One region of the Streptomyces sp. CNB091 genome, then DNA from elsewhere that is predicted to be linked to it. Evidence: riboswitches for the same ligand, from Rfam matches in the RefSeq annotation. Region 1 holds a riboswitch; the other holds the start of a gene.
What was found. Region 1 has a riboswitch for cyclic di-AMP ahead of D581_RS0110025 (M23 family metallopeptidase). Riboswitches for the same ligand answer to the same signal wherever they lie in the genome.
Positions count from the first base shown of each region.

Region 2: linked by a shared signal. The riboswitch ahead of D581_RS0103545 (LysM peptidoglycan-binding domain-containing protein) and the one ahead of D581_RS0110025 (M23 family metallopeptidase) in region 1 are both predicted to bind cyclic di-AMP.

Region 1 is NZ_KB898994.1:19,004-26,046, forward strand. Features, by position in the region: gene D581_RS0110020 (aldo/keto reductase) at 1-672, opposite strand, end outside; gene D581_RS0110025 (M23 family metallopeptidase) at 845-1,876, opposite strand; cyclic di-AMP (ydaO/yuaA leader) riboswitch at 1,888-2,040, opposite strand; gene D581_RS0110030 (PP2C family protein-serine/threonine phosphatase) at 2,320-3,540, opposite strand; gene D581_RS0110035 (MerR family transcriptional regulator) at 3,682-4,428, opposite strand; tRNA gene D581_RS0110040 (tRNA-Met) at 4,538-4,611, opposite strand; gene D581_RS0110045 (CPBP family glutamic-type intramembrane protease) at 4,845-5,636, shown strand; gene D581_RS0110050 (hypothetical protein) at 5,777-6,601, shown strand; gene D581_RS0110055 (class F sortase) at 6,738-7,043, shown strand, end outside.
Region 2 is NZ_KB898990.1:824,058-831,100, reverse strand. Features, by position in the region: gene D581_RS0103560 (dihydrodipicolinate reductase) at 1-895, shown strand, start outside; gene D581_RS0103555 (carboxymuconolactone decarboxylase family protein) at 892-1,374, shown strand; gene D581_RS0103550 (GMC oxidoreductase) at 1,465-3,108, opposite strand; gene D581_RS0103545 (LysM peptidoglycan-binding domain-containing protein) at 3,284-4,126, opposite strand; cyclic di-AMP (ydaO/yuaA leader) riboswitch at 4,130-4,284, opposite strand; gene D581_RS0103540 (FAD-dependent oxidoreductase) at 4,773-6,164, shown strand; gene D581_RS0103535 (SpoIIE family protein phosphatase) at 6,202-7,043, opposite strand, start outside.

The DNA of each region.
Region 1 (7,043 bases):
GGGGCGGTACTTGCCGGTGAGGAAGCCGGAGGCGAGCGCGTAGTACGGGACGGCGGCTAGGCCGGCGCGGGCCGCGGTGTCCTGGAGATCGCCCTCGTAGGTGTCGCGGGAGACCAGGTTGTAGTGCGGCTGGAGCGCGACGTACCGGGCGAGGCCCTCGCGCTCGGAGAAGTCGAGGGAGGCCCGCAGGCGCTCGGGGCTGATGTTGGAAGCGGCGATGTGCCGCACCTTGCCGTCCTTCACCAGTTGGTCGAGGGCGGCGATGATCTCCTCGACCGGGACGGTCTCGTCGTCGAAGTGCGTGTAGTAGAGGTCGATGTGGTCGGTCCCGAGGCGGCGCAGCGACGCCTCGGCCGCGCCCTTGAGGGTGCCGGCGGCCAGGCCGCGGTGGTCGGGGTGGGCGCCGGCCTTGGTGGCGACGACGATGTCGGACCGGTTGGAGCGGGAGGCGAGCCACTTGCCGATGACGGTCTCCGACTCCCCGCCCTCGTTGCCCTCGACCCAGGCCGAGTACGCGTCGGCGGTGTCGATGAAGTTGCCGCCGGCCGCGACGTACGCGTCCAGGACGGCGAAGGACTGGTCCTCGTCCGCCGTCCACCCGAAGACGTTGCCGCCGAGGGCGAGGGGGAAGACCTGGAGGTCGGAGGTGCCGAGAGTGCGCGGAGAAGTCATGTGGAGGTTCAACGGGCCGGGGCGGGGACGGTATTCCGTCGCCCGCCGGACCGTACCCTCCCCGGACCGTACGGTCCCGGACAGACCGGCAGCCCTGACGTCGGGGGGTGTGCGTCAGGGCTGCCGGGGTTGCGGGGCGGTGACGAAGGACGTCAGCCGCGGGGCCGGGAGGTCAGACGTTCAGGCCCTTGCTGTTGAGCCAGGCCATCGGGTCCATCGCGGAACCGCCCGCGGTGCGGACCTCCAGGTGGAGGTGGACACCGGTGACGTTGCCGCTGTCGCCCATGCGGCCGATGGTCTGGCCGGTGGTGACCTTCTGGCCGACGGAGACCTCGATCGAGGACTGGTGGGCGTACCAGATCTCCGTGCCGTCCTCGAGTTCGAGGACCGTGCGGTAGCCGTACGAGCCCGACCAGCCGGCCGACGTGATCGTGCCGCTGTGCACGGCCTTGAGCGGCGCACCGGCCGACCCGGCGAAGTCGAGGCCGGTGTGCTGGCCCGAGGACCAGAGCGCGCCGGACTGACCGTAGGTCGAGCTGATCGTGTACGAGGAGGTGGGGAGGGAGAAGCTGGCGGCGAGCTTGGCGAGCCGCTCGGCCTCCTTCTTCTTCTCCGCCGCTTCCTTCGCCGCCTTCTTCTTCGCGGCGGCCTCGGCCTCGGCCTCGTCCTGCTGCTTCTTGGCCTCGGCGGCGGCGCTCTCGGCCGCTGCCTTCTCGGCGGCGGCCTTGGCCTCGGCGTCGGCACTGGCCTGCTGCTGCTCGGCCTGCTGGAGGATCCGGGCGCGCAGCGCCTCGCCCGCGTCGGTGCCCTGCTCGGCCTCGGCGGTGGTGAGGCCGGCGGTGGTGAGCGGCGCGGAGGCGGCGACCGGGACGGGCTCCGCCTCGTCGGACATCAAAGACCCGACGCCGGGAAGGGACTTGGCGTCGGGGAGGTTGTCCACGATGGAATCGGGAAGAGAGATGGAGACCGGCGCCTTGTCCTGCGCGGTGGCCATGCCGCCGGCACCGACAGCCGCTATGACACCGACCCCGAGGACGGTGGAGCTACGGGCCAGACCACGCTGCTTGGCCACGCGGTGCTTGCCGCGCACGGGACGGATGGACTCCGCGGTGGGGTTCCATTCCTCCCAGGTGCGCTCCTCGCCACCGAAGGTGTCGGCACTGAAGGGTGACGGGGCCTCAGGGGCAGGCTTGTTGGACGCCACGTGGGCGCACTCCTTTCCTTCCTTCTCGCCTACCGGGTTAGCTGACGGGTTCGGAGCAGGAAGGTCTCCTACGGGCCCCTCCGTCTCTCACGAGACGCAGGCGTCCGATTCACCCCATGTAGGTGGTTCCCCGGTTCCCTTGCGGAATTCGGCGCTCGCGCGCGGCGCCGTCTCTGACGACGGCTGTGACGACCGCGCTGCGTTATCGAACGTTAATAGACGGACGGGCCCTATTCCAAGCTGTTCCTGTTGATCATTAACGAACATGGCGGGGATGTACGGGTGACAACCGGGCGCAATCGGGCGACTTGACCACCGCTCAGCCACACCACTTTTTCTGACGGTGTGTCAAATGTTATGCGGAGCGGTGCCCCTCGATTACGCACCGTGTCATCGCTCGGCGTCGTCGCCCGGCGTCATGATCCCGGCGTCATCGTCCGGCGTCATCGTCCGGCGTCGTCGACCCGGCCCACGATCTTCACCGTCGTCCGGGGCACGGGCTGCCCCTCCGCCGGCCGGCCGACCGCGATGAGCGCCATGTCGTCCGTGGTCCGCCCGCCGGTGTGCAGCCGTACGTCGTCCGTCAGCGCCGACAACAGCTCCTCCGGGCCGGGGAAGATCCGGCCGCGCAGCCGGGCCGCCGGATCGTAGAAGACCCCGTTCGGGTCCCGCGCCTCGGACAGGCCGTCCGTGAAGGCGAGGAGCGTCGCCCCGGCGGGCATCGCCCACTCGTCGGACCGGTCCGGCCACACCCCCAGGTCCATCCCCAGCGGCATGGCGGGCACCGAGGGCGCCAGCACCTCCAGGGCGCCGTCGGCGTGCAGCAGGATCGGCTCGGGGTGACCGCGGTTGACGATGCGCAACGAGGCCGAACCGGGCGGGATCTCGGCCAGCACGGCGGTGATGAACCCCTCCATCGCGTCCAGCCCGTACCGCCGCGTCCCCTCCCGGGCCAGCGCCCGCTCCAGCCGCTGCGCGACGCCCTCCAGCGAACGCTCCTGCTCGGCCGCCTCCCGGAACGCCCCGATGATCACCGCCACCGCCTCGACGGCGTCCAGCCCCTTGCCGCGTACGTCGCCGACGACCAGGCGCACTCCGTACGGGGTGTCCGCGACGGCGAACAGGTCGCCGCCCACGAACTCGTCCGCCTGGGCCGCCTCGTACCGCGCGGCCACCTGGAGTCCGCCGATCCGCTCGGCCGGGGTCGGCAGCACGGCCCGCATGGCGGTCTCCGCGATGACCCGGGCCGAGGCCAGCTGCTCGTTGCCGCGCCGCACGACGCCGTTGATGACGAGGGCCAGCACCGAGGCCGTGAGCACGGTGATCAGCTCGATGATCGGGACCACCTGGGTGGTCGTCCCGTCGGAGAGCCGCATCGCGATGACGGAGAGGACCGCGGCGATCCCCGTACGGACGGTCCGGGACTTCGAGAAGAACGGCGCGGCGATCAGCGGGGCCGCGACGAACAGCGGAACAGCGGTGAAGTTGGGCGGAGTCAGCGAGTCGAGCACCAGCCCGCCGAGGATCAGCAGGGCAGGCAGCAGCCGGACCAACCGCCCGGTGCGCCGCCCGTCGGACGTCAGCTGCCCCTCGCGGGACCCGAACACCACCCGGCCCACGGCGTCGAAACTCCCCGCCGTGGCACTGCGCCGTTCGTCGGCCATCCCCACCTGTGCACTCCTGCCCGGTCCACCCACGGCTGCGGACGGTACCGCGCCCCGCCCAGGCTTCCCGGAGCCGCGCCGAGCGGCTACTCCGCATCGGCCGAATAGGGGGAAGGCGGGCGGAGGTCCGGCCTTCCGTAGTCAGTCGGAGAGCCGGTGTTCCGCGTATACCGTCAGTGCGTCCCGTACGAAGGCGGCGGTGCCGTCCCCGTAGCGATCGTAGTTCTTTCCGAAGCGGGGGTCGGCGACATACATCTCGCCGAGCCCGATCACGTACGAACGGCTGGGCGCCTTGGCCGAGGACAGCCAGGCGCAGTGCCGCCGCGCGAGGTCCTGCGCCTCCGCCCCGTCGGCGGCGAGCCCCGACTCCCTGGCCCGGCCCCAGGCGCGCGCGATGGCCTCGTGCTCGTCCTGGAACGCCTTCTTCCGCTCGTCCCCGAGCGACCGCCACCAGCGGTCGCCCTCCTCGTACGCGTCCCGGCCCCAGCGCTCGGTGACTTCCTGCTCGTGGGCCTCGTGATCGAATCCGTCGAACACTTCATCGGCCATGAGTTCCATCCCCTCCTGTGTCTTGTGGAGAGTGGTCCGCACCGAGGCGATCTGCCGCCCGATGCGCGTCTGCTCCTGTTCGAGCAGCCGCAGATGCGCCCGCAGCGCCACCGCCGTGTCCCGCTGCCCCGCGAGCACGTCCTTGATGGCGGGCAGCGAGAGACCGAGCTCCCGCAGCAGCAGGATGCGCTGCAGCCGGACGAGGGCGTCCTGGTCGTAGTAGCGGTAGCCGTTGCTCCCGATCCGGCTCGGCGTGAGGAGACCGACGTCTCCGTAATGCCGGAGCGTGCGGCTCGTGGTGCCGGCCTGTCGGGCGATTTCCTGAATGGACCACTCCATGCCGGAAACGCTAGATCTTTACGCTGCGTCAAGGTCAAGCCGCACCATCACGGCGCCAGAAAAACGACTCGGGCCCGGCACGCTGTGCGTGCCGGGCCCGGGCCTTCAGTAGCGGGGACAGGATTTGAACCTGCGACCTCTGGGTTATGAGCCCAGCGAGCTACCGAGCTGCTCCACCCCGCGTCGGTAAACACAACTCTACGGCATTCCCGGCACGACTCTGACCAATTACGGCGGAGCTCCTCCGGGGTGGGGCCCGGGGCACCGCCCTCGGGGGGATCCACCATGGCTTTTGCCCTGTTCCGCATGGGATCTTTGCGTCAGTCCACAGCCGACCGGGTCGCTGGGACAGGCGGAGCGGCGGGGGTGCTCTCGCCATCGGAGAAGAGGGTGACGTGGTGCGGGACGGAACAGGCGTGACGGACGGGATACGGGGCGGTCGGCCGGGGCGAGGGCTGACGTGGCCGTGGTTCCTGGTGGTCGTCGTCGTGTACGCGGGCATCATTCAGGGCCTCGGATTGCTGATCGGCGTCGACACCAGCTCCTCCGACAGCACGTTCCCCACCACGGAGTCCTTGGTACGCAACGCGCTGATCCCGATCGGGGCGTCGATCGTGTTCGCCGCCGCCGTCGTGACCTGGCTCGGCTGGTGGGGCGAGGTGCTGCGCTACCGGGCACCCGTTCGCCGCTGGGTACGCTGGGTGCCGGTCTCCATGCTGGCCGTCGCCCTGCTCGGTCTGAACTACGGTCACCTCGGCGACCAGAGCGCCTCCCTGGTGGCTTCCCTGCTCCTGCTGGGCGTGTTCGTCGGCGTGGGCGAGGAGCTCATGTTCCGGGGCGTCGGCGTGCAGGTCCTCCGCCGGGCCGGGCTCACCGAGGGCAAGGTCGCCCTCTACTCCTCGCTCGTGTTCGGCCTCGTACACGTCAGCAACGCCATCGGGGCGGGGGCGCAGGCGATCCTCCAGGCCCTCGTCGTCTCCACGTCGGGCTACTTCTTCTACCTGTGCCTCCGCGTCGGCGGCGTCATCCTGCTGCCGATGCTCGTCCACGGGCTGTGGGACACCAGTCTCTTCTCCAACCTCGTCGGCGAGGAGCCCCAGGCGTCCCTGGGCATGGCGCTGATCATCGTCCTCCAGGTGGTCCTGATCGTCGTGCTGCTCGTCAAACGTCGCTCCATCGAGCCCAAGGCGGCGGAGGTCCCCGCCTGACCGGCCCCGCGGCGGACGGAGGCTGCGGATGTTTGTCGTGCCCGGGCCAATCCATCCGGGTCACGGCTCCGAATAGACGACATCAGCGACCGAACGTCGTTCCGGCCCGCGCCGGAACTTCCGGAAGGGGATGCGTCTTCGTGATAGCCCGCCGTACAACTCGCCTCGCCGCACTGCTCGTCCTGCCCACCGCGCTCACCCTCGGGGTGGCCGGGCCCGCCCTGGCGCACGAGGGGCACCCCGCCGGCACCACGAAGGCGGCCGAGGGCGACACGTACCAGATCGACCTGGAGCAGCTGAACGACTCCGGCGCCAGTGGCGCCGCCCTCGTCAGCCTGGAGGGCGACCAGCTGACCGTGAAGATCGACGCACAGGGGCTGGTCCCCGGTCAGCCGCACGCCCAGCACATCCACGGCTCCACCGACGGCCACGACTTCCGCTGCCCGGACAAGAGCGCGGACAAGGACGGCGACGGCATCGTCACCACCGCCGAGGGCCTGCCGATGTACGGGGACATCAACATCTCCCTGACGACGAAGGGCGATACGTCCAAGAAGAGCGGCCTCGCGGTGGACCGGATGCCCGTCGCCGACAAGGACGGCAAGCTGACCTACTCCCGCACGATCACCGTCCCGCAGGACGTGGCGGACCACCTCAAGGACCTGCACGTCGTGCAGCACGGCATCGACCGCAACGACGACGGGACGTACGACTTCGGCGCGGGCAAGAGCGAGCTCGACCCGAAGCTTCCCCAGGAGGCCACCGCTCCGGCCAACTGCGGCATGGTCAAGGGCGCGGCCGTCGGCTCCATGCCGGCCGGCGGCGTCGAGACCGGTGGCGGCAGCACGGAGGGCGTCGAGTCGCCGGGGCTCCTGGCTGCGGGCGGCGCCGCCATGCTCGCGGCCGGCGGACTGTTCGCCGTACGCCGCCGGACCCGTACGGCCGACGCCCGGCACGACGCCTGACCGGTCCGGCCCGGCCGACGCCCGGCACAACACCTGACCGGTCCGGCCCAGCCGACGGCGGGCGCCGCGACCGACCCCCGCCCCGCCCCGCCCGATCGGGCTCCGCCACGGCAGCGACCAGGAAGAGGTGACCCCGATGAACGCGACGGACCCGGGCGACGGGCCCACGCCACCCCCCGGGCGGCGGCGGACCTTCGGGCTCACCGCCGCCGTCGCGGCCCTTCTCCTGATCGGCGGGCTGCTGCTGGTCCTGGGAACCGGCCGCCAGCAGCCCGCCCCGCCCCCGGCGGCGGACAAGGAAAGCTCCGGGGCCCCGGCCGGCCGGACGCCCCCGCCCCACGCGGGGACGTCCGCGCCACCGGAGAAGGGGATCGGGGGCGGAGACCGGAACAGGCGGCCCGTAGCCGCCCTGCCCTCCTCGCGACCCGTCGGGATCACGATC
Region 2 (7,043 bases), on a different contig from region 1:
CGCCGTCCTGGCCGCCCGCCCCCGGGCAGTGGTCTACGCGGCGTCCGGCGACATCCGTCCCGACGACGCCCTCGCCGACATCGGCCGGGCGATCCGGGCCGGCGCGGTGGTCGTCACGCCCTGCCTCTATCCGCTCTACGATCAGCGCAACGCCCCGCCGGAGCTGCGGGACCCGGTCCTGGCCGCCATCGCCGAGGGGGGCGGTTCGCTCTTCGTCTCCGGGGTCGACCCCGGCTGGGGCAATGACGTCCTGCCCCTGCTGGTCAGCGGGCTCGGTACCGAGGTGGACGTCATCCGCTGCCAGGAGATCTTCGACTACTCCACGTACGAGCAGGAGGAGTCGGTGCGCCATCTGATCGGCATGGGGCACCCGATGGACTACGAGCCGCTGATGCTGGCGGAGAGCGTTCCGACGATGGTGTGGGGCGGTCAGATACGGCTCATGGCGCGGGCGTTGGACGTCGAGCTGGACGGGATCCGCGAGACCATGGACCGTCGGGCGCTGGAGTCGACGGTCCGCACACGCACGATGGGAGAGTTCGCGGCGGGCACGCAGGGGGCGGTGCGCTTCGAGGTGCAGGGCGTCGTGGGCGGCGTGCCGCGCATCGTCATCGAGCACATCACCCGGATCCATCCCTCGTGCGCCCCGGACTGGCCGTCCCCGCCCGACGGGGTGGGCGCGCACCGGGTGGTGATCGAGGGCCGCCCCCGTATCGAGGTGACGGTCGAGGCCTCCGACGAGGACGAGAACCGGTCGGCGGGCGGGAACGCCACCGCGGTCGGGCGGCTCGTCTCCGCCGTCGACTGGCTGGTGGACGCGGAGCCGGGCCTGTACGACGCACTGGACGTTCCGCTGCGGCCTGCCGTCGGCAGGCTGGGAAGGAGACCGGCATGATCATCGACATCCCGGAGGGCCAGGAGCCCATCGGTTACGTGTGGGGGGAGATGGTCCCCGGCATCGGCATGGCCGCCGCCGCCTTCTCGATGTCCGTGTACGAGCACACGACGCTGGGGCTGCGGGAGTTCGAGGCGGCCAGGCTGCGGGTCGCGCAGATCAACGGGTGCCTGTTCTGCCTGGACTGGCGGACCGAGCGGGACGGGGCGAAGGTCGAGGAGGAGTTCGCCGGCGCGGTGACCGAGTGGCGTACGACCGGCGCCTTCGACGAGCGCACCCGGCTGGCGGCGGAGTACGCCGAGCGGTACACGCTCGACCACCACGGTCTGGACGACGCCTTCTGGCAGCGGATGACCGCGCACTACAGCCAGGCGGAGATCGTGGAGCTGACGATGAGCATCGGCTCGTGGCTGGCGTTCGGGCGGCTCAACCATGTGCTGGGGATCGACGCGGTGTGCGTCCTGCCCGGTCACGGGTGAGGGGCGGGCTCCTACTGACGGAGTCCGGGGCCGCCGGGTTGGCACTCCCGGCCCCGGGCTCTTTGCGGGTCCCCGCGTCTCGTGGGTCGCCTACAGATCGGTGGCGATGATCCGTTCGATGTTGCGCTCGGCGAGCGCGGTGATGGTGACGAACGGGTTCACGCTGGTGTTGCCGGGAATCAGCGCGCCGTCGATGACGTACAGGCCCGAGTAGCCGTGCAGCCGGCCGTAGTTGTCGGTGGCCTTGTCCAGGACCGCGCCGCCCAGCGGGTGGTAGGTGAGGTGGTCGCCCCAGATCTTGTGGACGCCGAAGAGGTCCGTGCGGTAGATCGTCCCCTCCTTCTGGTTGATCTTGTCGAAGATGGTCTTCGCGGCGTCGATGGACGGCTGCTTCCACGCCGTCTGCCAGTTCAGCTCGGCCTTACCCGCCGCCGCGTTCCAGGTGAACCGGGCCCGGTTCGGGTTCTTGGTGATGGAGAGGTAGAACGAGGCCCACGTCTCGATCCCGGTGGGCAGCGGGGCGACTTCGGCGAACGCCCCGCCGGCTTCCCAGTTGTCGATGCCGCCGGTGGGGATCGACGACTGCACCTTCCCGGTCGGGTCCCAGAGGTGGTTGGCCCGGCCGCACATGACGTTGCCGTTGTCGCCCCACCCCTTGCCGACCTCGCTGTTGAGGAGGGGCAGCGCGCCGGTGGCCTTGAGGCCGACGAGCAGCTTGCTGGTGCCGACACTGCCCGCGGCGAAGAACACCTTGTCCGCCGTGACGGTCTTGGTGGCGGTCGTCCGGCCGACGGTGTCCAGCTGGTCGATGAGCACCGTGTAGCCGCCGCCGGGGGCCGGGGCGACCCTGGTGACCTGGTGGAGCGGGGAGATGGTGACCCGGCCGGTGGCCCTGATCCGGTCGAGGTAGGTCTTCTGGAGCGATTTCTTGCCGTAGTTGTTGCCGTAGAGGATCTCGGCGTCCAGGGCCGACTTGGGGACGGTCCCGGCCGCCTCCTGCTTCATGTAGTCCCAGTCGTAGACGGCGGGGACGAAGAGGAACGGGAAGCCGGAGCGCTGGGCGTGTTTCCGGCCGACCCGGGCGTACTGGTAGCAGTCGACGCTGTCGAACCATGCGGGGTCGATGGTGGTGACGCCCAGTCCGCTGTTGGCGCGCGGGTAGTAGGTGCTGTACATCTCCTCGGCGTTCACCGTGGGGAGGATCGCGCCGAAGTTCTCCCGGCGTGGGGTGACGGCCATACCGCCGTTGACCAGGGACCCGCCGCCTACGCCGCGGCCCTGGTAGACGGTGATGCCGGCGAACTCCTCGGCGTCCAGGATGCCGGTGTAGCGGTTGACGTGCCTGTCGATGGGGAAGCCGAGGAAGTTGCTCAGCGGCTGCTTGGTCCGGGTCCGCAGCCAGAAGGAACGGTCGTCGGGCCTGGTGGTGTTGGCGAAGATCTTGCCGTCCGCGCCCGGCGTGTCCCAGGCCATGCCCATCTCGACCATATGGACGTCGACGCCGGCCTGGGCGAGCCGGAGGGCGGCCACGGAGCCGCCGTATCCGGTGCCGACGACCAGCACCGGCACTCGGGCCCCGGAGCCGATCGGCGCTGCTGCCGCCCGGACTCCCGCCCACGCCGGTGCGGAGTGCCCGGCGATCACCGCAGCACCCAGAAGAGAACCTGTTCCAGAAATGAATCTTCGACGCGAGACACCCTTGGTCTCGCCATCCCGCATGGTGGTGTCGCTCATGTGACACACCTCACTCTCGACAGAGTGCAACAGGTTCTACTGTCGATGGGGTGGTAAGTCACTAGAAACTTCGGGGTAACTTCCCGGTACGCCCGAGGGGCCCCGGACCAGGAGGATGCTGTTGGCCGACAGCATCCATGAGGTCCGGGGCCCCTCGGCATTGGGCGCGCAGGGATCAGTAGGCGCCGAAGACGTTGTCGATCGAGCCGTACCGGTCCGCCGCGTAGTTGCACGCGGCCGTGATGTTGGCGACCGGGTCGTAGCTGTCGGTCGAGGTGCCGGGCACGTGGTAGGCCTGGAAGGTCGGGTCGATGACCTGGAGCAGCCCCTTGGACGGGGTGCCCTTGACCGCGTTGGAGTCCCAGTTGTTGATCGCGGCCGGGTTGCCCGAGGACTCGCGCATGATGTTGCGGTGGATCCCCTCGTAGGTGCCGGGGATGCCCTGCTCGGCCATGACCGCCAGCGACTCCTTGATCCAGCCGTCGAGGTCGTTCGTGTACGTGACGGCCTTCTCGGCGGCCGGAGCGGCCTTTGCCACGGGAGCGGCGTCGACGCGCTCCGAACGGTCGGCACGGTCCGCTTCGGCACCACGTGCGGCGGACGGGGAAGCCTTGGCGGCCTTGTCCGCCTTACCGCCCGAAGAGGCCGCGGCCTTGACTCCGAGACTCAGCTTGATACCGGGCTGAATAAGATCGGGATTCTCTCCGATGATCTTCCGGTTGCCTTCGTACAGCTTCTCCCAGCCGCCGCTGATGGAGTATTCGCGGGCGATCTTGGAAAGCGTTTCACCGGCCGTCACGGAATGCTGGGCGGGCGCGGCCTGCACGGCGGAATTCGCCTGGGGCATCGAGGCGGGCGCCACGGCCTGCTGCGGCGCCGCGGCGGGCGCGGGGGCGGCGAAGGCACTGGTGGCGCCGATCACCGGGAGGGCGAGGACGGCTCCACCGGCGGTCACGGCGGCGAGGCCGCGGCGCAGCGAGGTGGACGGGGAACGACGGTGCTTACCCTGTGCGGGCATGGGGGATTTCCTCTCCGGCGCCTGCGAGGTGAGCTGTCGGGTTCAGACGGGAGATGTCTGGCCGCACGCTCGTGCGACTTCACCCCAAGCCGTTCCGGTTATGGATCGGCGACTTACCTGGGTCCCCCGCTCCTGCCGTGCGTGAGTGGGTTTCGGATTCCCGGACGGCGGCAGGATTCGGCGTTCCATCCGGATTGACGGTGACCGTAGGCGAGAAACGTCGAACAGAACAAGCCCCGCATTCCGGATTCCCTTTTTCACGCAAGATCGAAAGGCGGAATCGCCGGATCGGGCCACTCCGTCACGTCGTCAACTTTCTTCGCACAGAAGGGAACCGATGCTTCCACTTCCGCGTCCGTCCGTCTCGGACGTGACGCTCACCACTCCCTCGCGGTGATGGCGAAAATGAGGCCACGGAAATGCCCCAGCAGCCCCAATAGGCCGCTTATCGATCAAAATGCCCAAAAGAAACAAATCGCCCATACCGGCACGAGAAAACGGGCCAATCGGACACTCTAGGCAGGGCCGATCGAAGGGCCCGCGGGGCGATCGCTTACGGTGTGCGGTGGAGACTAGTAAGCCAACCCTTACCTCCGACGTACGCTGTACCTGCCCGCGTTCGCCCGCCCTGAAGGATCACCACGCCATGACACGCCCCGTCCGCGTCGCCATTGTCGGAGCCGGCCCCGCCGGTATCTACGCTGCGGACGCGCTGCTCAAATCCGAGGTCTGCCAGGACCCGGGGGTCTCCATCGACCTCTTCGAGCGCATGCCCGCGCCCTTCGGCCTCATCCGTTACGGCGTGGCCCCCGACCACCCGCGGATCAAGGGCATCGTCAAGGCGCTGCACCAGGTGCTGGACAAGCCCCAGATCCGGCTCTTCGGAAACGTCAGCTACCCGCACGACATCGGCCTGGACGACCTGCGGTCGTTCTACGACGCGGTGATCTTCTCCACCGGCGCCGAGGCCGACCGGGCGCTCGACGTCCCCGGCATCCAGCTGGACGGCTCCTACGGCGCGGCCGAGTTCGTCTCCTGGTACGACGGGCACCCCGAGGTCCCGCGCACCTGGCCGCTCACCGCGGAGAAGGTCGCCGTGCTCGGCGTCGGGAACGTGGCCCTGGACGTGGCCCGCGTCCTGGCCAAGACGGCGGACGAGCTGCTGCCCACCGAGATCCCGGACAACGTGTACCAGGGCCTCAAGGAGAACAAGGCGCTGGAGGTACACGTGTTCGGGCGGCGTGGCCCCGCACAGGCCAAGTTCAGCCCGATGGAGCTGCGGGAGCTGGACCACTCCCCCAACATCGAGGTCATCGTCAACCCCGAGGACATCGAGTACGACGAGGGCTCCATCGCGACCCGCCGGGAGAACAAGCAGGCCAACATGGTCGCGCAGACCCTGGAGAACTGGGCGATCCGCGATGTCGGCGACCGCCCGCACAAGCTGTTCCTGCACTTCTTCGAGTCCCCGGTCGAGATCCTCGGCGAGGACGGCAAGGTCGTGGCGCTGCGCACCGAGCGCACCGAGCTGGACGGCACCGGCAACGTCCGGGGCACCGGTCGGTTCACGGACTGGGACATGCAGAGCGTCTACCGTGCCGTCGGCTACTACTCGGAGGAGCTGCCCAAGCTCCCCTTCGACGTGGCCTCCGGCACCGTGCCGCACGAGGCGGGACGCGTCATCGCCGGCGACGAGCACATGGCCTCGGTCTACGTCACGGGCTGGATCAAGCGCGGTCCGATCGGTCTGATCGGACACACCAAGGGCGACGCGAACGAGACGGTCGCCTGCGTCCTGGAGGACCGGGCGGCCGGCCGGCTGCCGGAGCCGGCCACGCCCGCTCCGGAGGCCGTCGAGGCCTTCCTGGCGGACCGCGGCGTCCGCTACACGACCTGGGAGGGCTGGCACAAGCTGGACGCCCACGAGCAGGCGCTGGGCGCGGCCCAGGGCCGTGAGCGGATCAAGGTCGTGGAGCGCGAGGGGATGCTGGAGGCCTCCGGCGCCTTCGCGCCGGCAGAGCCGCCGGCCGACGCCTGATCAACGCCTCAGCAGCGCCTGACCGGCAGGACGACTCTCAGGGGGCCGGATCCGGTGCGCCCGCCGTGGGCCCCGGGTCCGGCCTCCTGAACGTGCGCCACAGGTCGGGACCGGGCGCCCGGTCCTCCCGGGGCCGGCGGACCTCCGGGGCCCCGGCCCACCGGGCGGCGAGCAGGATCGCGATGTCGTCGGGGCGGTCGGTGGCCGCCCTGGCCTCTCCGATGACCTGGTCGGCCGTCTCGGCCAGGGGGACCGCGCCGATGCGTTCGACGGTGGCGCGCAGCCGCTCGATCCCCTCGTCGATGTCCGTCCCGGGGCGCTCGATCAGCCCGTCCGTGAACAGGGCGAGCATCGCGCCCGGTTCGAGGCGCATCTCCGTGACCGGATAGGCCGCCTGCCCGTCGATCCCGAGCACGATGCCGCCGGGCAGGTCCAGCACTTCCGTCCGGCCGTCAGCCCGCCGCAGCACGGGCTGCGGATGCCCCGCCCGTACGGCGCGGGCCACTCCGGTCACCGGGTCCAGCGCGATGTAGCAGCAGCTCGCGAACTGTCCCGGGTCGAGGTCGATGAGCAGCCGGTTCGTCCCGCTCATCACCTCCTGGGGATCGTGCTTGCTCAGCGCGAACGCCCGTACCGCACTGCGCAGTTGCCCCATGGTCGCGGCGGCGGAGACACCGTGTCCCTGTACGTCGCCGATGATCAGGGCGAGTTCGTGGCCGGTCTCGATGACGTCGTACCAGTCGCCGCCCACGTCCATGCCCTGGGTGCCGGAGAGGTAGCGCCCCAGGGTGTCCACCCCGTCCACCTCGGGCAGCCGGTGCGGCAGCAGGGCGTTCTGGAGTCCGCGGGCGAGGGCCGACTCGCTGTCGTAGCGCCGGG